Regions from separate parts of the Paenarthrobacter sp. TE4293 genome, predicted to be linked through region 3. Evidence: riboswitches for the same ligand, from Rfam matches in the RefSeq annotation. Region 3 holds a riboswitch; each other region holds the start of a gene.

Region 1 (9,777 bases), on a different contig from region 3:
GTTGGCCGACGCGACCTCAACCCTCAACAGATCCCAAAGCACCCGCGAGTACTTTGACCTTACCTACCAACTGCTGGACATCATTTTCGCGTTGGTGCCGGTGGCCTTGGTCTTCTACTTCCTGTCCACGTACCTACAGGCAAACCGCAACGACGAGGGCGGCTCGGCGTTTGCCCGGCTCGGCTTCAACTTTGCCCGCCCCGGCAAGGACCTTCTTCAGGGCGTGGGACTCGCGGCTGCCATTGGGATCCCTTCGTTGGGACTTTACGCCGCCGGGCGGGCTCTCGGAATCACCACGGCGATTGTGCCCAGCGGCCTGGACGCCTACTGGTGGACCGTGCCGGTGCTCATCCTCTCGGCCATCCGGCACGCGATCGTGGAAGAAGTGATCGTGGTGGGATATCTCCTGGACCGCTTCGGAAAGTTTGGGTGGAGCATGCCGGTGGCCATCGTGGTCAGCGCCGTCCTGCGGGGAAGCTACCACCTCTACCAAGGCTTCGGGCCGTTCATCGGCAACGTGGTCATGGGACTGGTGTTCGCCTGGATCTATACCAAAACCAAGCGGGTGATGCCCTTGGTGATTGCCCACGCCTTGCTGGACATCGTGGCGTTTGTTGGCTTCAGCCTGTTTGGCAAGGCGGTAGGCCTGGGCTGACTCCACCAGCCGGCAATAGTGGCTGCTTGGCAAGCCCATACCGTGCGTTAAACATATCCGGCCGCCATCGGTGGGTGACGTCATTGGCACCCGCTGATGGCGGCCGAAGCTTTTCCGGACATGGTTGACCGGCGCCGGGGCTGGCCCGGATGAAGGAGCGGTCAGATGGTGACGGCCCCGGAGGCGGTTTCGAAGGTTACTGACATGATGCCCGGGGTACCGTGCGGTGCCATCCACTGGACTGCAACATCCTCCAGCGGCTTTTCCACCGGTTCGCCCAGCCATTCGGTGACGCGTTCTGCCGAGCCCGCAATGGTGAGGCTGGACATCTTGACGTCGCTTTCGTAGATCCTGGACGGGTGCAGTGAGGGGTCGCCCTCCCACTTGAGCAGGTACGGGACCTGGGGATCGGCAATCAAGCCCAGGATGCCGATCTGCTGCCACACCAGTTCGCGGCCGTCAGGGAACTTGCGGTTGCCCGGAACAGCGGAGCGGCCAAGGCGGTCTTCGAATGGAGCCAGGTCATCAACGGCGACGCACCAGCCCATCCAGCCACCACCGGCAGCCGAGCGGGCACGGACTGCCTGACCAAAGGGTGCTTTGTCGGAAGCGGGGTGGTCCAGGACCTCCACGACTTCCAAATACTTGTTATCCGCCAAGGGAATGATCATGTTCCGGGTGCCGAAGCGCGGGTGCACTCCGCCCCGGACAGCGTCCACTCCCAATGCCGCGGAAATTCGTTCGGTAGTGGCCAAGAGGCCATCTCGTTCACAGGCGTAAGAGACGTGATCCATGCGCATGGCTTCATCTTGGCACTTTGTGATCGGGGTCTCAGCTAAGTCAAGCCTAACTAAGGTGGGATGTGCATAAACCTTTGCGTGTGGCGTCACGCAGGGACGCGAAAAGACCGAAAGATTCCACCGGCGTCACAAAGCTGTCTTAGGCTCCGGACACTTCCTAGACTGGCCACAGCTCACCCGCAGCACTTCCGCCGAACCCATGCGCCACGAACAGGAGAACTCCATGTCCCAAGGATGGTCTTTCGAAACCCGCCAGATCCACGCAGGCCAGGAGCCCGACTCGGCTACGGGCGCCCGGTCGCTGCCGATCTACCAGACCACGTCCTTTGTGTTCCCCAGCGCCGAGAGTGCAGCCAATCGTTTTGCGCTGGCCGAGCTCGCACCCATTTACACCCGGATCGGCAACCCCACGCAGGATGCCGTGGAACAGCGGATCGCGAGCCTCGAGGGCGGCTTGGGTGCTCTTCTGCTCAGCTCGGGCCAGGCTGCGGAAACCTTCGCCATCCTGAACATTGCGGAGGCCGGGGACCACATCGTGGCCAGCCCCAGCTTGTATGGCGGTACGTACAACCTGCTGGCCCATACCCTGAAGAAATTCGGAATCTCGGTCACGTTCGTGGAGGACCCGGACAGCCTGGACCAGTGGCGTGACGCCGTCCAACCGAACACCAAGCTGTTCTTCGGCGAGGTTGTTTCCAACCCGCGCCAGGACGTCCTGGACATTGAAGGCATCGCCCGTGTCGCGCATGAGGCCGGCGTGCCGCTCATCGTCGACAACACACTGTCCACGCCCTACCTCATCCGTCCCATCGAGTGGGGCGCCGATATCGTGGTCCACTCGGCCACGAAGTACCTGGGCGGCCACGGTTCAGCCATCGCCGGGGTCATCGTGGACTCCGGCAATTTCGACTTCGGCCAGGACCCGGAACGCTTCCCGGGATTCAACACCCCGGATCCGAGCTACAACGGACTCGTATACGCCCGCGACCTGGGCAAGGATGGTGCCCTTGGCGCCAACCTCTCCTACATCCTGAAGGCGCGGGTCCAGCTTCTTCGCGACCTTGGCTCCGCCGTTTCCCCGTTCAATGCCTTTCTGATCGCCCAGGGCCTGGAGACACTGAGCCTGCGCGTGGAGCGCCACGTGTCCAACGCCACCAAGGTTGCCGAATGGCTTGAAACCCACGACGACGTCGAGTCGGTCGCCTATGCGGGCCTGCCGTCCAGCCCTTGGTACGACCGTGGCCGGAAGTACGGTCCCCGTGGAACGGGCGCCATCGTCGCGTTCAACATCAAGGGCGGCGTCGAGGCGGGCAAGCGCTTTGTGGATGGGTTGGAACTGCACTCCCACGTGGCCAACATTGGAGATGTCCGCTCGCTGGTGATCCACCCGGCCTCCACCACGCACAGCCAGCTGACGGTCGAGCAGCAGGTGGCTGCGGGCGTCAATCCGGGGCTGGTGCGGTTGTCCGTGGGTATCGAGCACGTGGATGACATCATTGCCGACCTCGAGGCCGGATTCCGGGCAGCCAAGGGCGCCTGAGCCGCCCCTGGAAGACACGGCGCGACCGCGCCCGACGCCTTTACTGGAAGGCCGCCCGGACCGACGATTATTCGCCGGGCGGCATTCCGGGGCGCCCGTTCGTGAACGAAGCCGTCCTAAACCGTCACACTGGTGTCACATTCTTCGCCAGAACCGCCCTGTTTTTCCTAGACTCTTCGTATTAGGTCATGAGTGCCAGCAGACAGCCCCGGCTTGCTGGCCGGCAACCCTCCTCCGCGGTGGGGTGCCCCGGGTGAAGACCTGGCCTGTTCGCACGCAAGGCGACAGGCAAGCGCGAGGATAGGTGTCAAAGGAATGACCATTACTGCTACAGCCCTTCCACAATCCGGAGAAGACGACGGGACCGTCAAGTACGCCGGGATTGGACCGCTGGACCTTGAGGCCGGTGGTTTCCTCCCGGATGTTGTCCTGGCGTATGAAACGTGGGGGAAGCTGAACGCGGATGCGTCCAACGCTGTGCTCATCCAGCATGCCCTGACGGGAAGCACGCATGTCGCCCGCGGAGCCACTGATGAAGAGGGCTGGTGGGAGCAGTTGGTTGGCCCCGGTGCCACCATCGACACCAACAGGTTCTTCGTCATTTCCATCAATATCGTGGGCGGCTGCTACGGCAGTACCGGACCCTCCTCCGAGGCGCCGGACGGGCGTCCCTGGGGCTCCCGGTTCCCGTTGGTCACCTTGCGTGACAGCACCGAGGCGGAGGCCCGGCTGGCCGACGCCCTCGGGATCGACGCCTGGCATGCCGTATTGGGCGGTTCGATGGGTGGAGCCCGCGCGCTTGAATGGGCTGCGACGTTCCCCGAGCGGGTGAAGCGCTGCGCCGTGATTTCTGTAGGCGCGTACAGCACGGCTGAGCAGATCGCCTTTGCACAGGCCCAAACCCTGGCCATCCGGCAGGACCCGAACTTCAACAACGGCGACTACTACGGTGGCACTGCCCCTGAGCGCGGGCTCGCCTTGGCCCGGCGCATTGCGCACATCACCTATCGCTCGGCGTTGGAACTGGATTTCCGCTTTGGCCGGGAAGCGCAGCACCAGGAGACACCCCTGGCCGCTGCGGTGCTGGGGGAGCGCGGCCGCTACCAGGTGGAAAGCTACCTGGACCACCAGGGGACCAAGCTTGTCCGGCGGTTTGATGCCAACAGCTACATCGCCATTACCGAAGCCCTGATGTCCCATGACGTTGCGCGTGGACGCGGATCGCTGGAAGCGGCGTTATCGCGCACCACCGCGGAATTCTTCGTGGCGGCGGTGGACAGCGACAGGCTATATTTCCCGGCACAGTCCCGGGAATTGGCGGCAGCGCTGCCGGGGGATGTGCCGGTCCATGTCATCGAGGCACCCATCGGCCACGACGGCTTCCTGACGGAAATCGGACAACTCTCGGCGCAACTCCGCGAAGCGTTCTTCGCTTAGATCGCGCCGTCGGCCTGCACAGGCCGGCTTAGCCGTTCATGATCTGGCCGCGCTGCTTCATGTAGTCCTCCATGGCGATTTCCCCGTTGCTGAACTTCGCATCGAGCTCTGCCAGCTTTCGGGCCCGGTAGCCTTGCGGCTCCGTTCCGCTGGCCGAGGGAAACGGTGTGGGGGATGAAGGGCTCGACGGCGGACCGGCCTGCGGTGCCGATTCCGCGGGGCGGATGACGCTCGGCGGGGACTGATACCCCGGGTAATCCTGCTGCGGGTTGGCGGGTCCAGGGTGGGGTTGCCCCGGATACTCCGGATACCCCGGGTAGTCCTGTTGGGGATACCCCGGGCCAGGCAGATGCTGCTGCCGATAGCCGGGACCGCGGAAGGTTCCGTCCTGGATCCGGCGTGCGCGGGAACGGTTGTACATACGGATCCCGAGTGGAATCAGCCACGAGCAGACGATGATCCAGAAGATCAGATTGTTCACAGTGCAGGCCTCCTAGGTCTTATCCCAGCTTAGCCCTGCCACCTGATGCCACCCCGGATGCGTCAGAGCAGCCTGGTGTCCATCCCCAGGAACCGTCCATAGCGTTCAACCTCGGCCTCCAGTGCCAGCTGTTCCGGCGGGGTGGTGGGCTGGTTCATTCGGACCTCCACCCGGCACGCCCCGCCGGAGAAGCTGTGCCGCCACCATCCGGCCAACCTGCCATCCAGCAGGACCACGTGCATTGGTCCGTTGTCCTCGGGCAAGTACGGTGCTGTCCCGCCAAGGTAGCTTCGGGATTCCGAGTAGCCCATGACGTACTCGTCGTAGCACTGGATAAGGTCAACGCGGGGGAGCGCGGATTCCCTGGCCGGAGCACGATCCCCGCCGTTGACGAGGTTCTCCACGTCCCCGGAGTCAAGGTGGAACTCGAAGCCGTCGAAGGAGACCGACGCCAAGGTCCCGGGGGAGAGCTCCTCCGCGACGCGGAGGCCCAGCCTGACGTCCTTCATGGTCATCCCGGACCATGCGGCGCAATCCTTAACGGTGGCGGGTCCACGGCTGCCGAAGTACCGCAGTGCCAGGTGCCCCAAGGCCCGTTCACGGTCCTCCCCGGAGAGTGCCGTACGAACCAAGCCAGGCACGCGCTCCTCGAACAGGGCATACGTCTGTTTCAGGGCGCCGCCGGCCGAGCGCACGGGTGCTCCGCTCACCAGGATGCAGCTGATTTCGGCATGCATGAGGTGATAAACGAAACCCAGGCCTTTGCTGGGGAAGCCCGCCTGCCCCATGACCTCAGCCAGTTCTTCGCGGGTCTTGTGGGCGCCTCCGGCCACCGCCGCGGCCAGGATCCGGCCACTGAGCAAGGCCGAGTCCGCATCCACCCCTGTTTGCCGGTACATGCCCTTGTTGCCCTGATGGAGCCGGTCGGCCGAGAGCCCCATCAACCAGCCGAGGTCGTCCCGGTGCACAAAGTGCCAGGTGGGCCGGAGGATGTGGGTTCGCAGGATCGTTCCATCGGCGACGCCCTGCTCCACGTCGGAAGAAGTGGCGGCCGACGTCCGTTGGGCAAGCGTCCACCGCGCATACGGAAACTCCTGTGACTGGACGGCGAGCAGGTTTCGGACCACCTCGCCCGCCGGACCGGCGGCCGGGGTCCGCAGCTGCTGTCTCCTCAGGCGCAGGCGCCGGACGTTCTCCGCAGAGCGGGCCACATCATCTGCCACTTCGGCACCCGAATACCTGGAATGTCACCCTAGCTCCGTGGCAGCAAAGTGCCGCTGGGCCCGAAGACGGGTCCCGGCGTCGGGCGCTTTGGGGTGATGCCGTCGCCCGAGGACTGGTGCCGCAGCCGGCGGATAACCCACGGAACAAAGTACTCCCGGGCCCAGACAAGGTCGGACGAACGGGCTTCGCGCCAGGTGCGCGGAGGCAGCGGCTTGGCAACCAAAGGTTCCAGGGTGTGCTGGACGTTAAGAGACTCCAAGACCATCATGGCGATGGTGTGGTGGCCAAGGGGTGAGAAGTGCAGCCGGTCGGCATCCCACATCTGCTGATCGGCCAACTGCCGCAAGGACCACATGTCGGCAATCACGGCGTCGTGCCGCGCAGCGACTGTCCTGAGGTTCTCGTTGTAGATGGCTACCTTGCCGCGGATGCGCCCCAGGACAGAGGCTGCGGTGTCGGGACCGTTGAACAACACCACTGTGGCGCCACCGGAACCCAGCTCGCCAACCGCGGCATCGAGTTTGGCGGCGAGTACGTCCGGGTCGCCCCCGGGCCGGATGAGGTCGTTGCCGCCCGCTGAAATGGAGACCAGATCGGGCTGCAGTTCGAGGCAGGGCCCCACTTGCTCATCGACGATCTGCTGGAGCAGCCGGCCCCGGATGGCGAGGTTGGCGTAGGCGAAGTCCTCGTGTCCCCGGCCCAGTTCCTCCGCAACCCGGTCCGCCCAGCCGCGGTGGCCGCCGGGGTTCATCGGCTCGGGATCGCCGATCCCTTCGGTGAACGAGTCACCCAGTGCCACGTAGCGGCTCCACGGGTGTTTCTGGACAGGATCGTCGGGTTTCAACAATTGGTTGTTCTCACTCACGTTCATATCCTGCCCCCTGACGGCAAACCTACGCCACCGTAGGTTGTTACTGGCGGGTAACTGCAAGAATGGATCCATGACTGAAGCCCCCGCCTTCCCCGCGCCCGTTGTCCTGTGGTCCCACGAAGAAGCTGAGCGTGCCGGCAAGCCTCTCCTGGTCCTGTTGCATGGCTACGGCTCCAACGAGGACGATCTTTTCAGCCTGGCCGGACTGCTCCCTGACGGATTCGTGGTGGCTGCCCTCCGGGCACCGATGCCCATGGGTCCGGGCTACACGTGGTTCCCGCTGACGGCCTCCATCGATTATTCGTTGGATGCCGTGAAACTCGCAGCCGACTACGCCCTGGCGTGGCTCGACACCGTCAAGGCCAATCATTCTTCAGTGACACTGCTTGGTTTCTCCATGGGCATGGCCATGGCTACCACCATGCTCCGTTACCGCCCCGCGGACTTTGCCGCCGTCGTCGGGCTCTCAGGCTTTGTGATCGACGCCGGCGCTGACGCCGCCTTCCGGGATGAGGAACTGGACGGTACAGTGCCGATGTTCTGGGGCAGGGACCAGCAGGATCCCGTCATCACCCAGGACAAGATCGAATACACCATGGGGTGGGTTCGCAAGCATGTGGACCTCACCAAGGTGCTCTACACAGGAATGTGGCACGGCATCAACCAGCAGGAGATCGGACACGTGGGCGAATTCCTCACACACAAGGTCCTCACCCCCTGACAAAGCAGCGCGGGGTCACTTACGGCCCATTCAGCGCCCCAACATGGGCCATAAGTGACCCAGGTTGCCCTAGGCGGCGGCGATCCGGACTGTCTGGCCGTTGACGGTCACAGTGTCCCCGACGTGGAGTTGGCGACCGCGGCGGTCGTCGATTTCGCCGTTGACCTTGACCAAGCCGTTCTTGATGAGCTCCGTGGCCTCAACTCCGTCCTCCACAAGGTTGGCGAGCTTCAGCAGCTGGCCGAGGCGGATCATGTCGTCGCGGATGGTGATGTCTTCGATTTCCGGAGTGCTCATACAGCAATGATGCCTGAAGTAGTGTGGTGACGGTGCCGCAGCCTTCTCCCCGTCCCGTCCTTCCGCTCGCCGTTGGCCTCCCTGTCGCAGTAGCAACAGGTCTGGTCATCCCGCTCCAGGGAAGGATCAACGGGGCCCTCGGCGCCACACTCGACGACGGCATCGCCGCAGCTGTGGTGAGCTTCACCACAGGCCTTCTGCTGATTACGGTTATTTCACTGGCGACGCCCAAGGGCAGGGCAGGCCTCCAACGGATCATCCCTGCAGTCCGGAACCGTAGTTTTCCGCGCTTCTACGTCATGGCCGGGGCCATCGGTGCGCTGTTCGTTTTTGCCCAGTCGTTCACGGTCGCGCTGTTGGGTGTAGCGCTGTTTACCGTCGCCGCCGTGACGGGACAGACCCTCAGTGGCCTGCTCGTGGACCGCATGGGTATTGGCCCGGGCGGTAAACGCTCCATCACGGGCGTCCGAGTCATCGGCAGTGTCCTGACCGTAGCCGCCGTCGCTTGGGCGGTTTCACCGCGCTTCGGCGGCGACGCCGACATTGCCTCGCTGGTGCTGCCGGTCCTCCTGCCGCTGGCGGCCGGATTCTTCATGAGCTTCCAGCAGGCCATGAACGGAACGGCCACCGTCCACTACGGGACGCCCATCGCAGCCACCTTGGTCAACTTCATTGCGGGGTCTGCAATTCTCTGGATCGCCTGGCTTATCAAGCTTGCCGTCGCCGGACCCGGCAACCCACTTCCTGCCGAGTGGTGGTACTACCTTGGCGGTCCCATGGGCTGTCTCTTCATCGGGCTGGCCGCCCTGCTGGTCCGCAGCCTGGGAGTATTAATTACCGGCCTTGGCATGATCGCCGGGCAGCTGGTGGGATCGTTGCTGCTCGACGTCGTGATCCCCAGTCCCGGCGCGGTGGTCGCCTTGCCCACGGTGCTGGGTACTGTCCTGACGCTCGCGGCGATTATCGTGGCCACGCTGCCGTGGCCCAAAGGCTCCTTTGCACGGAGAGGCCCTGCCAAAGGCCGGTAGGGTAGGTATCGGACAGTATTTTCGTGTACTTCCCGCAGTAGAACCCACAGTAGAACGCAGCAACTTTCCCCAGCGCCCCGCCGGACAACCTCGTCCGGATTCCGGGGCCACCACCGCGGACCGCACCCAGCGGCCCTGTAGAACAAATGGAGTTACCCATGGCAGCAAAATCCGTCCTTGACCAGGTCATTTCCCTCTCCAAGCGGAGGGGCTTTGTCTTCCAGGCCGGTGAAATCTATGGTGGCTCCCGTTCCGCCTGGGATTACGGTCCCCTTGGTGCTGAACTGAAGGAAAACATCAAGCGCCAGTGGTGGCAGAGCATGGTCCGTGGCCGTGAGGACGTTGTCGGCCTGGATTCATCCGTCATCCTTCCCCGCCAGGTATGGGAAGCGTCCGGCCACGTGGAGGTCTTCTCCGACCCCCTGGTGGAGTGCCTGTCCTGCCACAAGCGCTACCGCGCAGACCACCTCGAAGAAGAGTACGAGGAAAAGAAGGGCCGTCCGGCAGAAAACGGTCTGGCGGACATCGTCTGCGCCAACTGCGGCACCCGCGGGCAGTGGACTGAACCCCAGGAATTCTCCGGCCTCCTGAAGACCTTCCTCGGCCCCGTGGCCAGCGAGGAAGGCATGCACTACCTGCGTCCGGAAACCGCCCAGGGCATCTTCGTGAACTTCAACAACGTGCTCACCACGTCCAGGAAGAAGCCGCCGTTCGGCATTGGCC
Region 2 (9,777 bases), on a different contig from region 3:
CCTTCTCTCCTGGCGTGTCATCTTCTTCATCAATGTCATCCCGGCAATTGCCATCTGGCCTATGCTCGCAGGCCTCCGCGCTTCCGATGCAGCGAGGGATAAGAGTAAACGCATCGACTATGTGGGAGCCTTGCTGGCCATGGTGGGCCTCGGGGGTCCTGTCTATGCCTTCATCGAGCAAGGGCGCATGGGCTGGGGTAGCCCGCAGGTGTGGGTGCCCCTGGTGGTCGGTATTGCTGCCATGGCGCTGTTCCTGGTCCATGAGGCAAGGGCTGCTGAGCCCATGTTGCCCTTGAGGCTCTTTGGCATCGGCAATTTTGCCTGGGGTAATCTCGCAACCCTTGCCATTTACGGCGCGATATCCCTCGGATTCTTTGTGTTGGGGATCTATCTGCAGCAGGTTGGCGGTATGGCAGCCACGCTGGCTGGTATTGCGCTGCTGCCGGGTACGGTCATCCTCATGCTGGGTGCCTCGTATTTCGGTGGCCTGGCGGGCAAGTATGGGCCGCGGTGGTTCATGACGGTGGGGCCGCTGCTGTGCGCGGTGGGATTCCTGATGTCGTTGTCGGTCCAGGAGCCACTGAACTATTGGACCCAGGTGTTGCCGGGGCAGATCGTCTTCGGCCTCGGTCTCGCCACACTTGTTGCGCCCTTGACGGCCGCCATTCTGGGCGCCGTGCCGCCCGAGGAAGCCGGGATCGGTTCAGCAGTGAACAACGCGGTGGCCCGCATTGCCGGGTTGATCACCATTGCCTTTGCAGGACTGATCGTGGGGCCGGTTTTTGCCCGGCAAGGCTTGTACAACGCCCTGCTGGTTACGGCGGGACTGTTCCTGATCGGGGCCTTGGCCTCCGCCGTCGGGATGAGAAACCCTGCCAAGGGGGCGTCCGCTGCTGCTGACGGCGAACCGGATGCAGCGTCCGACGACGACGGCGCGGCCGGGCAGCGTACGTGACCTTTCGCCGGGCCCGGGTCAGCGGGCGGGGAGGATGCAGCCTTCGTGGACCCCAGCGCTCTGAACCCAGAGCGCGGATGTTACTTCGTCCGCAAGATCGAACTCGCGGCCTTGGGAACCGCTTCCAATCCGAACCACCAGTGCCCCGCCGAAGGGCTTGCGTCCGACGACTTCGACCGGTGCGTCCAGGGCAATCTCTTCCGCTGCCAGGTACCTGAGGAGATCCGGGTTCTCGTCGCTGATCCTGGTGATGCGGCCCGAGTGGCCCTGGTCCAGCTCAATCATGCGGTAGGCGTGCGGCAGGTCAACGGAACCATCGGCCGAAGGGATCGGATCGCCGTGCGGGTCCCTGGCGGGATGGCCAAGTTTGGCGGACATTCGCTCGATGAACGTATCCGACACCGCATGTTCCAGCATCTCGGCCTCATCGTGGACCTCGTCCCAGCTATAGCCGAGTTCTTCCACCAAGTAGGTCTCAATCAATCGGTGGCGGCGCACCATGGCCAGGGCCAGGCGCATGCCCGCAGGAGTCAAGCGGATGGCGCTGTAGGGCTGGTGGTCCACCAAGCCCTGGTCCTTGAGCTTGCGGACCATCTCTGAAACCGATGAATTGGCCACACCCAGGCGCTGGGCAAGCTGGGAGGACGTAATGGGTTTGTCTTGCCACTCCGTGAAGGAGTAGATGACCTTGACGTAGTCCTCGATCGAGGAGGAGGGCGTACTGGTCTTCACCCTCCCAGCCTACCGCGGCCCGGCACTGTGGATCTTGAACGCCCGCCAGGTCTGCGTCACGTAGGGCAAGTGGATGGTTTCGCCAGGCTTGTGCCCGAGGTGGTCGTAGAGGTACCACTCCAGGTTGCCCATGACCTTGGCCCTGGTAGCGTCGTTGGCGCGGAGGTAGTAGCTCCGTGACTTGGTCAGCTCCATGATGTCTTCGGGCGACGATGCGTCTTCCCACTTGGTGAAGTGGCTTTCCAAGCCTGCGAACTCCGGGCCGATGACTGGCCGGAAGCCGGGCTTGTGGACGTCTCCGGCGTGCATGATGCGCGAGAGCCGGTGAACCCAGGGAACCTCAGTATCCAGTTGGTTCCAGATCAGTCCCAAGGTTCCTTGTGGCCGAAGAATCCGGGCAATTTCGGTGCTCGCCAGGAGTGGATCGCACCAATGCCAGGCCTGGGCAACACTGACGACGTCGAATGCTGAGTCCGCCAGTCCAGTTGCCTCGGCCGTCCCTTCCAGGGCAGTGACCTGTTGATGCGCCTTCCGCAATTGCTCCAGCATGTCGGCGGAAGGATCGACGGCGGCGACCTCCAGCCCCCGCGCGGCGAGGAGCGCCGTGAACTTGCCTGTCCCCGCGCCGACGTCCGCAGCTGCCTTTGCCCCTTCGGGAACCAGCCAGTCCACGGAGTCCAGCGGATATCCGGGCCGCACGCGGTCGTAGTGCTCTCCGCCGTCTTGGAAGCTCTGGCCAAATTCGTTGCGGCGGGCAGCATGCAGCTTGGGACCACGTGGTCCGGCGGGCCCCGGGATGCCGGGCTGTCCGCTCGAGGCGGCCGGAGAACGCAATGCCACGCCAAGACTCCTTCAGAGGGTCGCGAAAGATACCCTACGAATTTACCGCAGCTGCCGGACGGCCGGTCCAGGGGAACTCATCGTGCTTGGCCGAGTCCGCCGTGGCCGAGCCTTCCAGTCGAGCGTGCCGTACAGCCAACCGCGCAGTCCAGCGCGCCGCGCCTTTTAGTCGACAGTGCAGGGAGCTGCGCCTGCTGTGCCGGGAGTGTTGGGAGCCCACTCCGGGTAGCTCCGGTGATCGTTGGCGGGGACCCAACGGCCCTCGTCCACCACGTAGTCCCAGCCCAGTCCGTTGCGCTTGAGGCCTTCGATGCCTGCGAGCAGCCTTGTGGCGTCCTCCAACCGGGAGCCGACGCCGAAGCTGGCACGCAAGGAGCCGGACGGCAGCCCGAGTCGCTTGAGCAGGGGGTGGGCGCAGAAGCGGCCGTCACGGAGCCCGACGCCGTGCTCAGCAGCCAGATAAGCGGCGACCAGTCCGGCGTCGAAACCTTCCACGGAGAAGTTGACGACGCCGATGGTGTCCACGGAGTCGGTGAAGATCCGGTGAACGGTCACGCCGTCGATGGTTTCAAGACCGGACACCAAGTACGAACGGATGGCCGATTCGTGGGCGTGCCAGGCCTCTTGGTCCAGGGCGGCAAGGACCTGCGTGGCCCGGGCGAGGGTTGCGGCTCCGAGGACGTTGGGTGAGCCGCCCTCGTGGCGCGCAGGACCACTGGCCCAGCTGACCGAGTCCAGGCGTGCCTCACGTACGGCGCCGCCACCGGCCAGGTGGGGCGTCCCGGCGTCGAGCCAGTCCGGACGGCCAACCACGACACCTGCACCGAAAGGCGCGTAAAGCTTGTGACCGGAGAACACGACGTAGTCGACGTCGGCCTCGGTGATGTTGATCCGGCGGTGGGGGGCCAGTTGGGCGGCATCCACCACGATCCGGGCACCGTATTCGTGGGCCAGCGAAGCAAGTTCGGCGATGGGCAGGATTTCACCCGTGACGTTCGAGGCACCTGTCACGGCGAGCAGGCTGACCCCTCCTTGCGACAATTCCGCGCGGAGTTTGTCCACGGTGGCCGTCAGCGTTGCGGCCGCGACCACACTGCGGTGGGGGACGCCCTGCCAAGGAAGCAGATTGGCATGGTGTTCGATGTCCAGGTAAAGAACTTCCCCGGCTGGCCGTCCATCGATCTGGGGAAGGCAACCGGCCAGAAGGTTCAGTGAGTCCGTGGTGTTACGGGTGAAAATCACGGAGTCGTCGGGGCGCCCGCCGACGAACTCACGGACAATGTTCCGGGAATTTTCATAGACGGACGTGCTGATCTGGGAGGCATATCCCGCACCGCGGTGAACGCTGGCGTAATAGGGCAGGACTTCGTTGAGGTACGCGGAGACGACGGTCAGGGCCGGTGCCGATGCGCCGTAGTCGAGGTTGGCGTAGCGGACGTGTCCGCCCTGGATCAGCGGAGCCTGCAACTCGGCTCCCGTAACCGCAGCGAGCGGGCGCGTTGCGGCAGCTGACGTGGACGGGATGTCATCGGCAAAAGACGGAATGATGTTTGAGTTGAACGTGACAGTGCTCATGGGACCTCACTCAAGAGGGACCCCCATAGGGGGATCCGCGCTTGCCGCATCCGTTCCGGACCGGCCGGGTCGTCACCCGGGGCACCCCACCGCGAATGGAGGGTTGCCGGCCAGCAAACCGGGGTTTAGCGCTGGCACTCGTGACCTGTAAAAAGGTTAGGGCACCTCCGGCAGGCCTTCCAAAGCCACGTCGGATTATTAAGCACTTTGTTACGCCGGGTGGAATTTGGCCGATCAGCCGAAGAAAAAACGGCGGATGCCACATTAAGGTGGCATCCGCCGTCGAATATTCGCTGAACTGCCATCTACCGTCAGTTCGGCAGGTAACGCTAAAGGAGGTCGTCGAGGCCCGGGTTGAGTCGCTTCAGGACCTCTGAGTGCAGGATCGAGTTGGTGGCCAGGGCATTGCCCCCGAACGGTCCGTCCTCGCCTTCCAAGGAGGTAAAACGGCCGCCGGCTTCCGTCACGATGGGGACGAGGGCTGCCATGTCGTACAGATTCAACTCAGGCTCGCACGCAATGTCCACCGCACCTTCCGCCACCAGGCAGTACGACCAAAAGTCCCCGTAGGCACGCGTACGCCAGACGTCATCGGTGAGACCCAGGAACTCGTCGAAGTTTCCCCGTTCCTTCCAGCCGGTCAGGCTCGAGTAAGACATGGACGCGTCGGCCAGATTGGAAACGTTGGAGACCTTCAGGCGGGTAGCAGAAGCCAGGGACCGGCCCGTGTAGGCGCCCATGTCCTTGGCGGCCCACCACCGTTTGCACAAGGCGGGGGCACTGACGACGCCCACAACGGGTTCGCCTTCATCCACCAGTGCGATCAACGTGGCCCATACCGGAACGCCGCGGACGAAGTTCTTGGTCCCGTCGATGGGATCGATGACCCAACGGCGTGAACCGTGCCCGCTGCTGCCAAACTCCTCGCCGAGGACGGCATCGCGCGGGCGGGAGCGCGAGAGCTGTCCACGGATTGCTTCCTCCGCGGCTTTGTCCGCGTCAGTGACAGGCGTGAGGTCTGGCTTGGTTTCGATCTTCAGGTCCAGAGCCTTGAAGCGATCCATGGTCTGGGCATCGACTGAATCAGCGAGGACGTGGGCAAGGCGCAGGTCATCGTTGTAGGTGGAAACGGGATGGGTCATGCCACCAAACTATCCTGAAACGTTCGCTGCAGTGGGGACGTGAAGCCGCAACGATCAGTTGACGGTGCCCAGTTCCTTGGTCTCTTTCGCTTCCAACCGTGGGTCCGCACCCAGCAACCGGCGCAGCGACGCCAGTCTGGCTTCTCCCGAGGGTCCTGCATGGCCTTCGCGCACCCAGGGATCCAGACCGCAGTTAACGGCGGTTGCATCGTGCTTGCACCCACGTTCGCAGGCCTCCGTGCCGGGCTCAAGGTCCGGGAAGGAATGCAGGATCCGGTCCGGGTCAACGTGGGCGAGGCCAAAGGACCGGATGCCGGGAGTATCGATGATCCAGCTGCCGGCCGGAGCGTCGGCAAGTTTCAGGGCCAAAGCGGAAGAGGAAGTATGCCGACCACGGCCCGTCACGGCATTGACGCCGCCGGTGGCCCTCTCCGCACCTGTGAGGGCATTGACCATGGTGGACTTTCCTACGCCCGAGTGGCCAAGCATGACGGTTACTTTTCCGCCAAGATGGGAGCGCAGCTGGGCTACGGCGTCCCTGTCCAAACGTGCCGACAACCCGTCATCGGAGCGGGCATCAATGCCGCCTGCCCCGGAGTCCGCCGTGCGGCTGATGATCACCGGGAAATCCAGGCTGAGATAGTTGGCCAGCAATTCCGCCGGATCCTTGACGTCGGCCTTGGTGATGAGCAGCAACGGCTCGATGCCGGCGTCGTAGGCAGCGACCAGGGCGCGGTCGATGAATCCGGTGCGCGGCTCAGGGTTGGCGGCGGCCACGACGATGACCAGTTGATCGGCGTTGGCCACCACCACGCGTTCGATGGGGTCGGTGTCGTCCGCGCTGCGCCGCAGGAGCGTCCGGCGCTCCTCCACCCGGACCAGCCTTGCAAGGGTATCCGGGGCGCCGGAAACGTCCCCCACCAAAGCGACGAAGTCGCCGGGCACTACGGGGTTTCGCCGCAGTTCACGGGCGCGGGCGGCGATAATGACGCGTTCATCCGCGGAATCTTCGTCCACAATGGCCCTGTAGCGCCCGCGGTCCACGGTGATGATCCGGCCAATGACGGCATCATCATGGCTGGGCCGGTCCTTGGTACGGGGCCTTGAACCTTTTTTGTTGGGTCGTATCCGGACGTCGGACTCATCCCAGGAACGTGCATCGCGGCCCATGGTCAGTTGCTGGCCCCATCCGTACCGGGGATCGTCTCAAGCATTCGAGCCCACATCTCCGGGAACTCCGGCATGGTCTTTGACGTCGTGGCGATGTCTTCCACCTGGACGCCTTCGACGGCGAGGCCCAGGATGGCGCCCGCAGTGGCCATGCGGTGGTCGGCGTAGCTGTGGACCACTCCGGCGTGCAGGGCAGCGGGGCGGATGACCAAGCCGTCTGCGGTCTCTTCGGCGTCGCCGCCCAGGGCGTTGATTTCGGTGACAAGTGCCGCCAGCCGATCCGTCTCGTGACCACGGAGGTGGGCAATGCCGGTCAGCCGCGAGGGGCCGGCAGCAAGTGCGCACAAAGCGGCGACGGTGGGGGCGAGTTCGCTGGTTTCGTCGAAGTCGGCGCCTTTGATCGACGGGCCGCCGGTCACTGTCAGGGTCCCGTCTTCGAGCGTGACGGTTGCTCCCATGGTGGCGAGGATCGTCCTCCACATGTCCCCGACCTGGGTGGTTCCGGACGGCCAGTTGGTGATGCGGACAGTTCCTTGCGTCGCCAGTGCTGCAGCAAGGAAGGGCCCCGCGTTGGATAGATCCTGCTCGATCCTCTGGTCGAAGGCCCTGATGGGTCCGGGGGAGACCCGCCAGTGGTTGGGCACGGAGTCATCCACGGTGACCCCCACGCTGCGGAGGACCTCCACAGTCATGGTGATGTGGTCAAGGCTGGGTACCGGCTTTCCGACGTGCTCCAAGTGGAGTCCCTCGGTGAAGCGGGCGCCCACCAACAGCAAGGCGGACACGAATTGCGATGAAGCGCTGGCATCGATCACCAAGTGACCGCCCCGGACCTCGCCGGTGCCCTCCACGGTGAAAGGAAGGGCCGACGGCGTCCTGCCGCCTTCGTCTGCGACAGGGACGCCGAGGGCCATCAACGCCTCGATGATGGTACCCATGGGCCTGTTGCGGGCATGCGGATCACCGTCGAAGACGGTGGAACCCCTGCGCAACGCCGCCAGCGGGGGAACGAACCGCATGACAGTTCCTGCGAGGCCACAATCAACCGTTGCTCCGGCGCCCGCGGCGGCGGGGTCCATGGGGGTGATCTCCAGGTCCGGCCCATAGTCGCCGTCGCCCGGGACCTCGTTGACCGTGGCACCCAAGTGACGCAGGGCCTGGATCATGAGGGCGGAATCACGGGAATGAAGCGGCGCCCGCAACCGGGAGGTACCATCCGCCAAAGCAGCCAGCACGAGGAACCGGTTGGTCAACGACTTCGAACCAGGCACTGTCACTGTGGCGTTGACCGGCCCCTTGGCGTAGGGGGCCGGCCACAGGGGCAGCGAGGCAGCCGTTGTGGGTGATCCGGTGTTTGCGGCGGTGGTACCTGTCATGCTTCCTTATGCTCCAACTGCGTTGTCTACGGCCTTGCGTACAGCTTTGTCTGCCCGTTTGATCTGCTTGCCCGTCACCTTCTTGGCATCGGCGGCCAAGTGCTCGGCACGCCAGGCGATGCTCGGACGTCCGGCGGTATCCACCGAGGCGAGGAGGACTCCGCCCGTCAGTGAGATGTTCTTCAGAAGCTGGGCCTTACGTGCGCTCCGTCCCTCCTTGGTGCTGATGTCAGCTGAACGCCATTCCACGTAGGAGTTCAACGCTGACGTCACAGTCAGAACGGTCGCGGCAAAACGGGAGAGCTTGCCGAGGCCGAGCAAGGCTCCGGCCCCCAGCTGGGCGCCACCAATAAGACGCGCGAGGGTTTTCTCGTCGGTCTTGAAGGGCAGGGATTCCGATGCCCGTCGAAGGACGGGCGAGAGCTGCTTGGCGGTGTCGTCAGCGTTCCTGAGCTTGTCCAGACCTGCGACGACGAAGCTGGATGCGAGCATGGGCCGCGCGAGAAAACGGATAACAGACATGTCTTGCCTCCTGGATGGCTTGCCACACTATGTCAATGAGTGTTGTGTTCACGGGGTGCAGTCTGCTCTAGTCTTGCACCTTTGCGGAATATTTACCCAGCAGCCGCCGTTGTGAACTAGTGGTGCGGTGGAGACCGGACTGCGGCACGGTGTTGCCGCCTTGGTGAACGGAGTTGGTTTTTTGACTTTGGTTAAGGACCGTGCGGTTCTGCCGGAGCTCGGGTACGGCATGCAGCCGGATTCCCCGCAGCTGACAGTAGACTTGGCAACGATGAGCACCACGGAACCGGCCGCAGCGGCCATGTACCAGGCGGCCGGCGCGGACGACGCCGCGGCCGCACCCGACGTCGATGTCGCTACGGAGACTCCCGAGCAGCGGCGGGTGCGCTTTGAGCGCGACGCCATGCAGTATGTGGACCAGTTGTATTCGGCCGCCATGAGGATGGCACGGAACCCTTCAGATGCAGAGGACCTGGTTCAGGAGGCCTACACCAAGGCATTTTCGGCCTTCCACCAGTACAAGCCGGGAACCAACCTCAAAGCATGGCTGTACCGCATTTTGACCAACACCTACATCAACCTCTATCGCAAGCGGCAGCGTGAGCCCCTGCAGTCCAACTCGGACACCATCGAGGATTGGCAGTTGGCCAAGGCAGAGTCGCACACGTCCGCAGGGCTGAGGTCAGCGGAAACCGAGGCGCTGGACCACCTGCCCGATTCCGACGTCAAGAATGCGTTGCAGTCGATCCCGGAAGAATTCCGGCTGGCTGTCTACTTCGCAGACGTTGAGGGATACGCCTACAAGCAAATCTCGGAAATCATGAATACTCCCATCGGCACGGTCATGTCACGGTTGCACCGCGGCAGGAAGATGCTGCGGGACATGCTGGCGGACTACGCCACCGAACGGGGCTTCAGGGCCCAAACCGAAGATCAGGCCGCGGCCGGAAGCAACAATCAGGAGAAAGAGAAATGAGCGACTGCCAGGGATTGGGCGATTGCGACGATACGCGAATGCAGCGGATCTATGAATACCTCGACGGCGCATTGACCCGGGAGGACCTCAGCGAAATCAAGCAGCACTTGGACACCTGCGAGGAATGCGCTGAACAGTACGACCTCGAGTGCCTCATTCGAACCATGGTTAAGCGGTCCTGCACCGAGTCGGCACCGGAAAACCTCAAGAATTCCATTCTGGACAGGATCCACTCGATCAAGCCAGTAGAGGCCTGACCAGCTTCTGGCACCAACGCCAAGGGCCCCGGAAACCGCATGGTTTCCGGGGCCCTCGCTCTTAAGCCTGTGACACTAAGCCGCTGGCTTAGGTGTTGGGACGCTTGCCGTGGTTCGCGCCGCCGCGCTTACGGTCACGACGCTTACGTGCACGCTTGCTCATAGCTGGCCTCCTTCAATGATTGATACTCAATAGAGCTGCCCTCCAGTTTCGCACATCAAGGTGCCGCGT
Region 3 (9,777 bases):
CCAGGGCTGTGAACACCGCGGACATGCCGGACGCCGTCGCAAAGCACGCTTCGGCGCCTTCGAGCAGCCGGAGCCGTTCCTGGAAAGTAGCCACGGACGGGTTGCCATAGCGGGAGTAGACAAAGCGTTCGTCTTCTCCGGTGAAGGCACGCTCGGCAGCAGCGGCCGACTCGTACACGAATCCGGAGTTCAGGAAAACGGGCTCGGAGGTTTCCTGGAAGTTGGTGCGGTCAAGGCCGCCGCGGACGGCCTGGGTGTCGGGGCTCCAGCCGGCGGCATCGGGATTAAAAGTCACTTACTCGGTCCCCAGATTCGTTGGCAGGCCACGGTTCTTCCAGCCGTTGACGGTGCGCTCACCGTAGCGGTCCGGTTCGCCCTCAAAGCCCTCAAGGACGTTGTAGGCGGTGAAACCGGCTTGCGTAGCAGCGACGGCGGCCGAGATGGAACGCTGTCCGGAACGGCAGATGAAGACGAGCTCCACGGCGTCATCCTCGGGTGCCTGCTGCTGCAGATCGTCGATGAAGCGGGAGTTCGGGATGCCACCGGCGAGGTTCCACTGGATGAACAGGGGATCGTTCTCGGTGGCTTTGGTGTCGGGGATGCCGATGTGGGCCCATTCGGCTTCGGTGCGGACATCCACCAAAATGGCGCCCTTTTCGAGCTTGGCCCACGCGTCCTGCGGGGTCAGGTCGCCTGCGTAGCTCATGCGTGGCCCTCGAATGCTTCCTGGTCGTCGTCGTTTTCCAGCTGGTCTACGGCATTGGCGACGGCGGCATCAGCGTTGGCGATCGCGGCGGGGAGCACGATGGCCTGGGCAACGATGACGTCCGTGCCGTTGAAGGTCGCGGCCGGGCTGCCATGGAGCACATAGCCCTCGGCGAGGGAGTTGTGGATACGCTCGCAGAATTCACGGTTATCCGGGCCTGTAATCAGGCGGTATGAGAGTTTTTCTTCAGTGGGTTCAGGCATTGCTGGTGCTCCTCAGTCACGCTTGCAGTTCGAAGTGTCGATACGCCGAGTAGTCACCTGAGGCACCCCGCCGGAGAGAGGGTTGCCGACCAGCAAGTCAGGGCTTTGCGCTGGTACTCATTACTCAAGAAAAACGTAACATCCACGGGCATCGGGCTGCACTTGCAGGCGGTTGCAGCGTCGTCATGTTGCGTAATCGGCGGCTGCATCGGCTAGTGGTCCTTCAGGGCCCGCACCGCAGCCCCGACGGTCGGGAAGAAATGGTCCGGCGTGAAACGGGCCGCCGTGCCAAGACGGAGCAACGTGTCCTTCACCGGCCCTTTGAGCTCGGCGAACACCAAGTCCACTCCTTTGCTGGCCAGCCATTCGTCCAGGGTGACCAGATCGTCCAAGGCCGTGGTGTCGATCCCGGTGATGGGTTCTGCGGCAAGGATGACGTGGCCTACGGGATCCGCGGCTTCGTCGGGGGCCTCATCCAGTTGTTCCCTCACGAAGCTGGCCAGAACGTGCCCGTTGCCGAAGAACAGGGGTGCATCGAAGCGGAGGATCAACAGCCCGGGGATGCGTTTGCCTTCGGGGTGCCGTTCGAGGTCGTGGTAGCCGGGGACGCCTTCTTCTGTGCCGAGTTCGGTGCGATACGGATCCCACGCCCGACGGACGAAATCCAGGAGGGCCAAGGCAATGGCTACCACTATTCCTTGGAGGACACCCACTGTCAGGACCCCCAGGAATGCCACCAGCATCACTACGGACTCGCTTCGGCTCATGCCCAGGAGTCTTTTGACGCCGGCCGGATCTGCCAGGGCGATTGCTGCGGCAATGACGACGGCGGCCAGGGTCGCCGAGGGCAGGTATCCGGTCACTCCCGGAGCCAGCAGCATGAACGCCAGCACCAAGGCTGCTCCCACGACACCGGTCAGTTGCGACTTGGCTCCGGCGTCTACTGCCACCGGTGTCCGGGAGGCGCTTCCGGAGATGGGGAATCCACCGAGCAATCCTGTGGCAGCGTTTGCCGCCCCGAGCGCTGCCATCTCCCTGTTGCCGGACACCCGCTTGCCTTCCTTGGCGGCCAGGGTTTGGGAGAGGACGCCAGTATCTGCGAAGGCCATGAGGGCAATGCCCGCCGCGGCCGGGAGCAGAGTCAGGGCGTCCACCCAGCCGATGCCGTCGAGTGCGGGCATGGGCAGGCCCTGGGGGAGAACCCCCGTGACCTTCAGGTCGTCGTCAAGGTCGAAGAGCGCCGTCACCACGCAGGAGCCAACCACCGCCAACAAAACGCCAGGCACCTTCCACTTCAGGAACCTCGGGATCCAGATGAGCGCCAGCGAACCCACTCCCACCAGCAGCGCGGAGAGGTTGACCCCACCAGTGATTACCCCGGTGGTGACCTTAGCGAGCTTTTGCCAGATATCGCCGTCGGCCTCTATTCCCAGGAACGCCGGCAATTGCGACAGCGCCACCAGCAGCGCGATCCCGTTCAGGTACCCGAGCCGGATCGGTTTGGACAACAGGCCGGTGATCGCACCCAGCCTCAGTGCGGAACCGGCCAGCATAATGGCGCCAACCAGCAACGCCAGGAGCCCTGCCAGGGCCACGATCTTGTCGCTGCCGCCCGCCGCCAGGGGGATGACCGCCGCTCCGATCAGCGGGGCGAGAGCCGAGTCGGGGCCGAGGACCAGGATGCGGGAAGGCCCGACGACGGCATACACGAGAAGCGGGATGACAGTCGCGTAGAGCCCGGTGACGGGAGGAAGCCCGGCGGCCTGCGCGTAGGCCATCCCCGCCGGCACCAGGAGGGCGAACAGTGCGGCACCGGCGATGATGTCGTGCCGCAACCATTCACGCTGGTAGCCCTTGAGGGCCCAGACGCCGGATAGCCGGTCCTTGGCTGAAGGACGGGTGGTTGCTGCACTCATACTGCGATCATTCCCGACCCCTGCTCTTTGCGGAACACGGCGAACGCCGTATGTGGAAATCCGGACCGGTCCGGGGGACGTTCAAATGTGACGTCCCGGGAGCATAATTGACCCAGTACGACCCCCTGTAACTTCGCATGAAATCAGGTCGTGGTGAACGGACAGAGCAGTTCTACACTCAAGCCCATGCTGCATTTTGGATGGTTTGTGGGCCACGGATTCGGTGTTCAGGGATGGGGGACGCCGGGCTACGGACTGGGCTACGACTGGAAGAAACCCGCCCTTTACCAGGAAGCCGTCCGGGCTTTTGAGCGATCCGGGTTGGACCTGTTCATCATCGAGGATTCCCTCACGGTGCCGGACACCTATGGTGGTTCGGCCGAGGTATCCCTGGCCCATGCTTCGTTCGCGCCCAAACACGATCCGCTGGCGCTGGTTCCCTACCTTCTCTCTGCCACCGAACACTTGGGGATCGTGCCGACGGTCAGCGCCTCCTTCTACCCGCCCTTCACAGCTGCCCGGCTCCTGGCCACTTTGCAGCACTTCTCCGAGGGGCAATTGGGGTGGAACGTGGTCACCTCAGGGAGCGACCTTGCCGCGCAGAATTATGGGCTGGACCAGCAGATTGAACACGATCTGCGGTATGAGAAAGCTGAGGAATTCGTCGACGTCGTCCGGCGGCTGTGGCGCAGCTGGGAACCAGGCGCCGTGATTGAGGACGTTGACGCCGGCGTGTTCGCCGATCACACCAAAGTGCACCCGATCAACCACCAAGGCGACTTCTTCAAGGTGCGGGGCCCGTTGAACACGGCGCCTTTGCCGGAGGAGCCGGTGCTGGTTCAAGCTGGGGCTTCGCCTCGGGGCAAGGCGTTTGCAGGAGGCCATGCCGATGTTGCCATTGCCTTGGCCCGGGGCGTCGACGGCATGAAGTCCTACCGGGACTCGATCCGCGCCGAGGCTGCCAAAGCCGGCAGGAACCCCGACGACGTCAAGGTCCTGTTCGTGCTCAAGCCCACTGTGGTTGGCTCTACCGCCGAGGCAGAGGAATTGCGGGCGCAACGCCGGGAGCTCACCCAACGGGACATCGACAGCCAACTCAACTCCATCTCCTACCTTTCCGTGATCGACTTCAAGAAGTTCGACCTGGACGAGCCCCTTCCCGAGCTGAGCACCAACAGCAACCAGGGAACGCTGGAACACTTTGCCAAGGCCGCGCCCCCAGGGTCCACGCTGCGCCAGATCCTGCAGGCCCGCAGCGGCGGTGCCGGCGACTCGATCATCGGAACAGCGGACGAAATCGCCGACTACCTGGAGGAGACCGGTTCTGCAGTGGGTGGAGACGGCTTCCTCTTCTCCGGCTTCGTGGATCCGGTGACGGTGCACGGGGTGCTGGACAAGCTCACCCCGGAGCTGCGTCGCCGCGGCCTGTTGAGGAAGAGTTACGGCAACGGTGGGTTCCGGCAGAATCTCTTGGACTTCTGATGGTCTCTTCCGAAACACGGACCTTTCTCCTCGGGACGGCACCGGTGACTGCGAGAAGTGTTGCCTTGGCTGCCAAAGACCTCACGTTCCACGTGAAACTCAACCCAGATGCGTTGTCTTTGATCGGACGTTCCCGGGAAATACTGGAGCGCACGGCGGCGTCCGGACAACGGGTCTATGGACTCAACACCCTTCTCGGGTCCGGTCGGGACACGGATGTGGAGGAGAAGTCGCTCCTGGCCTATCAGGTCCAGGTGGTCAGGTACCACAACAGCGGGGTGGGCGAATATCTGGACCGCGCCGCGGCCCGGGCAGTGATCCTCGCACGCCTGATCGGATTCAGCCGGGGCGGCTCGGGAGTGCGGCCGGAAACAGCGGGCTTCTATGCCGAACTCCTCAACCGCGGTGTCCTCCCCGCCATCCCTCGCGAAGGTTCCGTAGGGTCGTCAGACCTCACCCAGCTGGCCGCCGTCGCCGCCGTCGCCATCGGTGAGGGCGAAGCTATCGACGCGAACGGCACCCTGGTGCCGGGTGCCAAAGCGCTCGCCGATGCGGGGCTCCAACCCCTGGTCCTCGCGCCCGGTGAGGCGCTCGCCCTTGTCAGCGCCAATGCATACTCCGTCGGCGCCGGGACCCTCGCGCTGGTCCGGTTGCAGCATCTGGCCCGACTGGCCGACGTCGCGCTTTCCCTCTCGCTGGAGAGCATCGCAAGGTACGACGGCGGCGGTAACCTCAGTCCGTTTTCGCCGGCAATCCAGGCGGCCAAGGCGGTGGACGGCCAGGGTGATTCGGCTGATGCTGTCCGCCGCCTGCTCAGCGGTGGGTGGTTGGAGGGTGCCCGTCCTGAGGTGTCCGTGCAGGATGCCTTGTCCTTCCGTGCAGCGCCGCAGACCCACGGGGCCTTCCGGTCCCTCGTGGCGCAGCTCGGTGTTGCCCTGGAGGTGGAGCTCAATGGCCGAGGCGACAACCCGCTGGTGGATGTCGACTCCGGCCAGATGGTGTCGGGCGGAAACTTCCAACCGATGCAGCTCGCCCTTGCTTTTGAGAGCTTGCGGCTGGCCTTGGCCCATGTGGGGATTGCCAGTGAACGGCGCATCGCCAAGTTATATCCTCCGCAGCGGGCTATCCGGGCCCGGCATTTACAGGCGGCAGCTGAAACAGGGAGCGGTGTCGGCGCCGGTCCCGGTCTTGCCCCCGGTCTGGCCCAGGAGGAGCTGCCCGGGCTGCTGTGGTACTCCGCTGCGGGGCTCCTGGCCGAGCTCAAGTTCCTGGCAGCCCCGGCCACCCTGGGCGCCCCCACTCTTTCGGCCGACGTCGAGGACCACTCAACACTTGCCCCTTTGGCTCTGCAGCAACTCGAGAAGTCGCTGGATGTCCTGGAGAAGCTCGTCACGATCGAGGCTCTGACGGCCTCGTACCTGCTGCTCGAAGCGGGAGCTGCGCAGCCCCTCGGGAGGGGGACAGGCGTCGTCGTGGGCCGGCTCGCCGACGTGCTGGCCGACAGGCCTTCGGCGCCGGACCTGGTGGAACGGGCCCGGGCTGCACTGCGCGACGTCGTCAGCCAGCTTTTCCCGGAGACAGAGGAAGGGACGGGGTCATGGTGAATCCGACGATTCGTCACCAAGGGGTGCACGCGGCGGCCCCGGTGCCTGACGGGCTGGATGCTTCGGTCCTGGACAAAGTGGGAAACACGCCCTTGGTGAAGCTCGAAGCATTGGGCCGCGGCCTGGGCAGCGCCATCCACGTCAAGCTCGAGTCCGAGAACCCCGGTGGATCCATCAAGGACCGCACCGCACTCAGCATGGTTCGGGCGGCAGAGAGGTCCGGGGAGCTGAAGCCCGGGGCCACCATCGTGGAAAGTACCTCGGGCAACACGGGGATAGGGTTGGCGCTCATTGGCCACTTGACCGGACACCCCGTGGTGGTGGTTACCGGTGACACCATTTCGCAGGAGAAGCTCGCCGCCCTCCACAATTACGGCGCCCGCGTGGTCCTGACGGACTGGAACGCGCCGTCGGAATCGCCGGAGAACGCCCGTGCCGTAGCTGCCCGGATTACGGCGGAGACGCCGGGTGCGTGGCGGCCGATGCAGTTCGACAACCCGGCGAATCCCCTGGCCCACTACGAAACCACAGGACCGGAAATCTGGGAGCAGACAGGGGGCTTGGTGACGCACTTCGTTGCCGGCATCGGGACCGGCGGGACCATCAGCGGGAACGGGCGGTACCTGAAGGAACAGGTAGCGGCCTTGAGGCCCGGTGGTCATCTGGAGGTCGTCGGGGCCGACCCCTATGGCTCTGCCTACAGTGGCGGACATCCCGGCGAGATCCTGGTGGACGGCGTGGGGAACTCTTGGCCCGAACCCGAGTGGCCCAAGGCTTTTGATCGCGGCATCGTGGACCGGTTCCTCCGCATCCCCAACGACGAGGTCTACACCACCGTTCACCGGCTCCTCGACGAGGAAGGGCTCGCGTTGGGTCCTTCGTCGGGGCTCGCCGTGGCCGCTGCCCTTCGGGTGGCACGGGCGGCGCCTTACGGTTCAGTGGTGGTGGCCATAGCCCCCGACGCCGGAACCAACTACCTGAGCAAGGCTTTCAACCCGGTGTGGCTGGCGGAGCACGGCATCCGGCTCGCCGCCGACGCCCCGGGCTGACGCTCTCTCACCTCTTGCGGGCTTGGGCCGGACGCTCTCTCACCTCTTGCGGGCTTGAGCCGGACGCTCTCCCACTTGAGGGTGTCCGGCTCCTTTGCGTTAAGCTCCAACCATGCCCGAACAGGAAACGCAGCCACGCCTTGCTGGCTATTTGGACAAGCAGCAGCCGGATCTCTACGCAACGCTGAGCCACTATTCCCAGCAGCTCGTGGAGGAAGCCGACCGGCTTGGCATCCCCCGCCGGACGCTCGAACTCATCAATTACTTGTCCTCGCAGATCAACGGCTGCGCCTTCTGCCTGGACCTTCACCATCGTCGGGCCCTGAAATACGGCGAAACCGAACAACGGTTGTCCTTGGTTGCTGTGTACAAGGAGGTGCAGCTGTTCGAGCCCGCAGAAGTGGTGGCCATGGAGATTGCCGAGCAGATTACCCGTATGAGCTCCTCACGGCCCAGCCCCGAGCTCTTCGCGCAGGCACGGCAGCACTACAGCGACGAGCAGATCAGCGTGCTCTGCATGGCTGCCATCGGGATCAACGCCTTCAACCGACTGTCGATCCTGAGCGAGCACCCGGTACGCGCCGCCAAGAAGTAGGGCCGCATACCGAAGCGTCCTGACCCTCTTTCAGACCAGATCAGCCCCCAAACAACCCGGGGAGGTTGCCTGGGGGCTGATCGGTTTTCAAAGAAGGTCAGGGAGCCACCCGGGCCTAGGCGTCGACCACTTTCTTGAGCGACCGCCGTCGTCCGTATTTGAAGTAGAAGACGGCGTAGCAAGCCCCCACGAAGGGAACGCCGAACAGAAGCGCCGCCACTTGGTTGGGATCGAACGCGATGCCGACCAACGACACCACGCACAGGGCGAACGCCAGGATCGGGACCAGCGGGAACAGCGGCGCCTTGTAAGGGAGCGTGCTGAGATCGCCGCCGTTCTTGATGAAAGTCCGCCGGTAAATGAAGTGCGAAGCCACAATCGACATCCAGACGCCGACAGTCGCGAAGCCGGCCACCGAAACGAGCACAAGGTAGACCGTCGCCGGCGCCACAACGCTGCTGATCAATGAGGCCAGGCCGCCCAGCATGCTCACGCAGAGGGCAACCATGGGTATGCCCCGCTTGGTGAGCTTCTTGAACGCCTTCGGTGCGTGGCCCTCGTCAGCCAGCGAGAACAGCATGCGGGCGCAGGAGAAGAGCCCGCAGTTACCGGCGGAGAGCAGTGCCGTGATGATCACGAAGTTCATGATGTCCGCGGCAAATGGGATGCCGAGCATCGAGAAGACCGTGACGAACGGACTCTCATCCACGCTGACTTTTTCATAAGGGATGGTGGCCGCGATGACCGTGATTGCCCCGACGAAGAAGATCATGAGCCGGATGACGGTGGTTCGCATGGCTTTGGGGATGTTTGCGCCCGGGTTGGCCGTTTCGCCCGCGGCCACCCCGATCAATTCGGAACCCGAGAAAGCGTAGAAGACCGCAAGGCAGGTGACGAACACACCGGTGAAGCCGTTCGGGAACAGCCCGTCCGGCGTGGTGAAGTTCTCGCCGAACGAGGGGTAGTCGCCCGCGGCGAGCGGATGGAAGCCCGCCAGTGCGGCGCCACCGAGAATGATCAGGCCGACGACGGCGGCGACCTTGATGAGCGCGAACCAGAACTCCGATTCACCAAAGACGCGCGATGAAATGGCGTTCAGGGTGAACAGGACCGAGGCGAAGATGAAGCACCAGATCCAGACGTCGACGCCTGGGAACCAACGCTGCATGAGGAGGCCGGCCGCTGTGAATTCTGAACCCAACGCCACCGCCCAGCAGAGCCAGTACAGCCAGGCAGTGGCGAATCCCGTGGCGGGACCGATGGTCCGGCTGGCATAGATATGGAAAGCGCCCGAAACGGGAAACGCGACAGCGAGTTCCCCGAGGCAGGCCATCACCAAGTAGACCACCACGGCGCCGATGAGGAACGCCAGTACCGCGCCCAAGGGGCCGGCAGTGGCGATGGTGTATCCGGAACTAACGAACAGGCCCGAGCCGATGACGCCGCCCATGGCAATCATGACCAGGTGCCGGGCCTCCATGGACCGGCGCAGTCCTGTGGTTGAGGAGCCAGTCCGGGACTGCGCCTCGGTTGCCGATGCGTCGGCTTCTGTGGGGGAGCTGAGTCCCATATTCCCTCCGGGAAGTTAGCCAGCAAAGTTTGACGTAGTGCCAGCCGGACGTGATCCAACTAACACGAGAACAAGATTCATCACATGACGAATGACCATTTCAAGGAGGATAAGGAATGCGATTGGACGCGCAGGGCGGCCTTGGCCGAGGCCAAGCTTTCCTAATCATTGAGTCACGCGAGCGATTACTCTACTTGTCATCTGTTAGGTTCCATGCGGAGCTCCATGAGTGAACTCCCTTGGTGAACTTCACTGACAAGAGCGGGTTATTCAATCCCCGCGAACAGTTCGTTCAGCTCGGCGGTGAGTTGCTTGCGCACATCAGGTGCGCCAACTTCCTTGCCGTTGATGTGATTCACGGGGGCGATCAGCCGAATGCTGGAGATGAGCCAGACGGCGTCGGCATCGAACAAGTCCTGGGGCTCCAAGGGGCCATAACCCAGTTCCCACCCGGCAGCCTTCGCTGCGGCAAACAAGGCGCCCTGCGATGTGCCCGGGAGAATGCCACTATCCAACTGCGGTGTGATGAGGCGTCGGACTGTCCTGACGGAACCGTCGCCGTCGTCGACCGTTTCAAGGTGTGCCAGCAACA

What was found. A riboswitch is a leader RNA that binds a small molecule or an ion and turns the genes downstream of it on or off. The one in region 3 is predicted to bind S-adenosylmethionine.
Region 1: linked by a shared signal. The riboswitch ahead of metX (homoserine O-acetyltransferase MetX) and the one ahead of QF015_RS12660 (DUF1737 domain-containing protein) in region 3 are both predicted to bind S-adenosylmethionine.
Region 2: linked by a shared signal. The riboswitch ahead of QF015_RS09950 (aminotransferase class V-fold PLP-dependent enzyme) and the one ahead of QF015_RS12660 (DUF1737 domain-containing protein) in region 3 are both predicted to bind S-adenosylmethionine.

The regions. Positions count from the first base shown of each region.
Region 1 is NZ_JBNJRY010000009.1:172,871-182,647, reverse strand. It holds gene QF015_RS18245 (CPBP family intramembrane glutamic endopeptidase) at 1-655, shown strand, start outside; gene QF015_RS18240 (VOC family protein) at 817-1,455, opposite strand; gene QF015_RS18235 (bifunctional o-acetylhomoserine/o-acetylserine sulfhydrylase) at 1,655-2,995, shown strand; SAM riboswitch class IV at 3,180-3,296, shown strand; gene metX (homoserine O-acetyltransferase MetX) at 3,311-4,432, shown strand; gene QF015_RS18225 (hypothetical protein) at 4,461-4,913, opposite strand; gene QF015_RS18220 (winged helix DNA-binding domain-containing protein) at 4,976-6,136, opposite strand; gene QF015_RS18215 (SGNH/GDSL hydrolase family protein) at 6,166-7,008, opposite strand; gene QF015_RS18210 (alpha/beta hydrolase) at 7,079-7,729, shown strand; gene QF015_RS18205 (RNA-binding S4 domain-containing protein) at 7,799-8,026, opposite strand; gene QF015_RS18200 (DMT family transporter) at 8,050-9,054, shown strand; gene QF015_RS18195 (glycine--tRNA ligase) at 9,213-9,777, shown strand, end outside.
Region 2 is NZ_JBNJRY010000004.1:225,533-235,309, reverse strand. It holds gene QF015_RS09965 (MFS transporter) at 1-955, shown strand, start outside; gene QF015_RS09960 (metal-dependent transcriptional regulator) at 974-1,687, opposite strand; gene QF015_RS09955 (class I SAM-dependent methyltransferase) at 1,697-2,521, opposite strand; gene QF015_RS09950 (aminotransferase class V-fold PLP-dependent enzyme) at 2,693-4,102, opposite strand; SAM riboswitch class IV at 4,135-4,248, opposite strand; gene hisN (histidinol-phosphatase) at 4,432-5,244, opposite strand; gene rsgA (ribosome small subunit-dependent GTPase A) at 5,299-6,414, opposite strand; gene aroA (3-phosphoshikimate 1-carboxyvinyltransferase) at 6,417-7,790, opposite strand; gene QF015_RS09930 (DoxX family membrane protein) at 7,797-8,312, opposite strand; gene QF015_RS09925 (sigma-70 family RNA polymerase sigma factor) at 8,494-9,288, shown strand; gene rsrA (mycothiol system anti-sigma-R factor) at 9,285-9,545, shown strand; gene QF015_RS09915 (50S ribosomal protein bL37) at 9,634-9,708, opposite strand.
Region 3 is NZ_JBNJRY010000005.1:321,999-331,775, reverse strand. It holds gene QF015_RS12670 (O-succinylhomoserine sulfhydrylase) at 1-295, opposite strand, end outside; gene QF015_RS12665 (rhodanese-like domain-containing protein) at 296-706, opposite strand; gene QF015_RS12660 (DUF1737 domain-containing protein) at 703-969, opposite strand; SAM riboswitch class IV at 983-1,094, opposite strand; gene QF015_RS12655 (SulP family inorganic anion transporter) at 1,182-2,885, opposite strand; gene QF015_RS12650 (NtaA/DmoA family FMN-dependent monooxygenase) at 3,039-4,367, shown strand; gene QF015_RS12645 (aromatic amino acid ammonia-lyase) at 4,367-5,971, shown strand; gene QF015_RS12640 (PLP-dependent cysteine synthase family protein) at 5,965-7,020, shown strand; gene QF015_RS12635 (carboxymuconolactone decarboxylase family protein) at 7,133-7,615, shown strand; gene QF015_RS12630 (amino acid permease) at 7,731-9,185, opposite strand; gene QF015_RS12625 (aminodeoxychorismate lyase) at 9,452-9,777, opposite strand, start outside.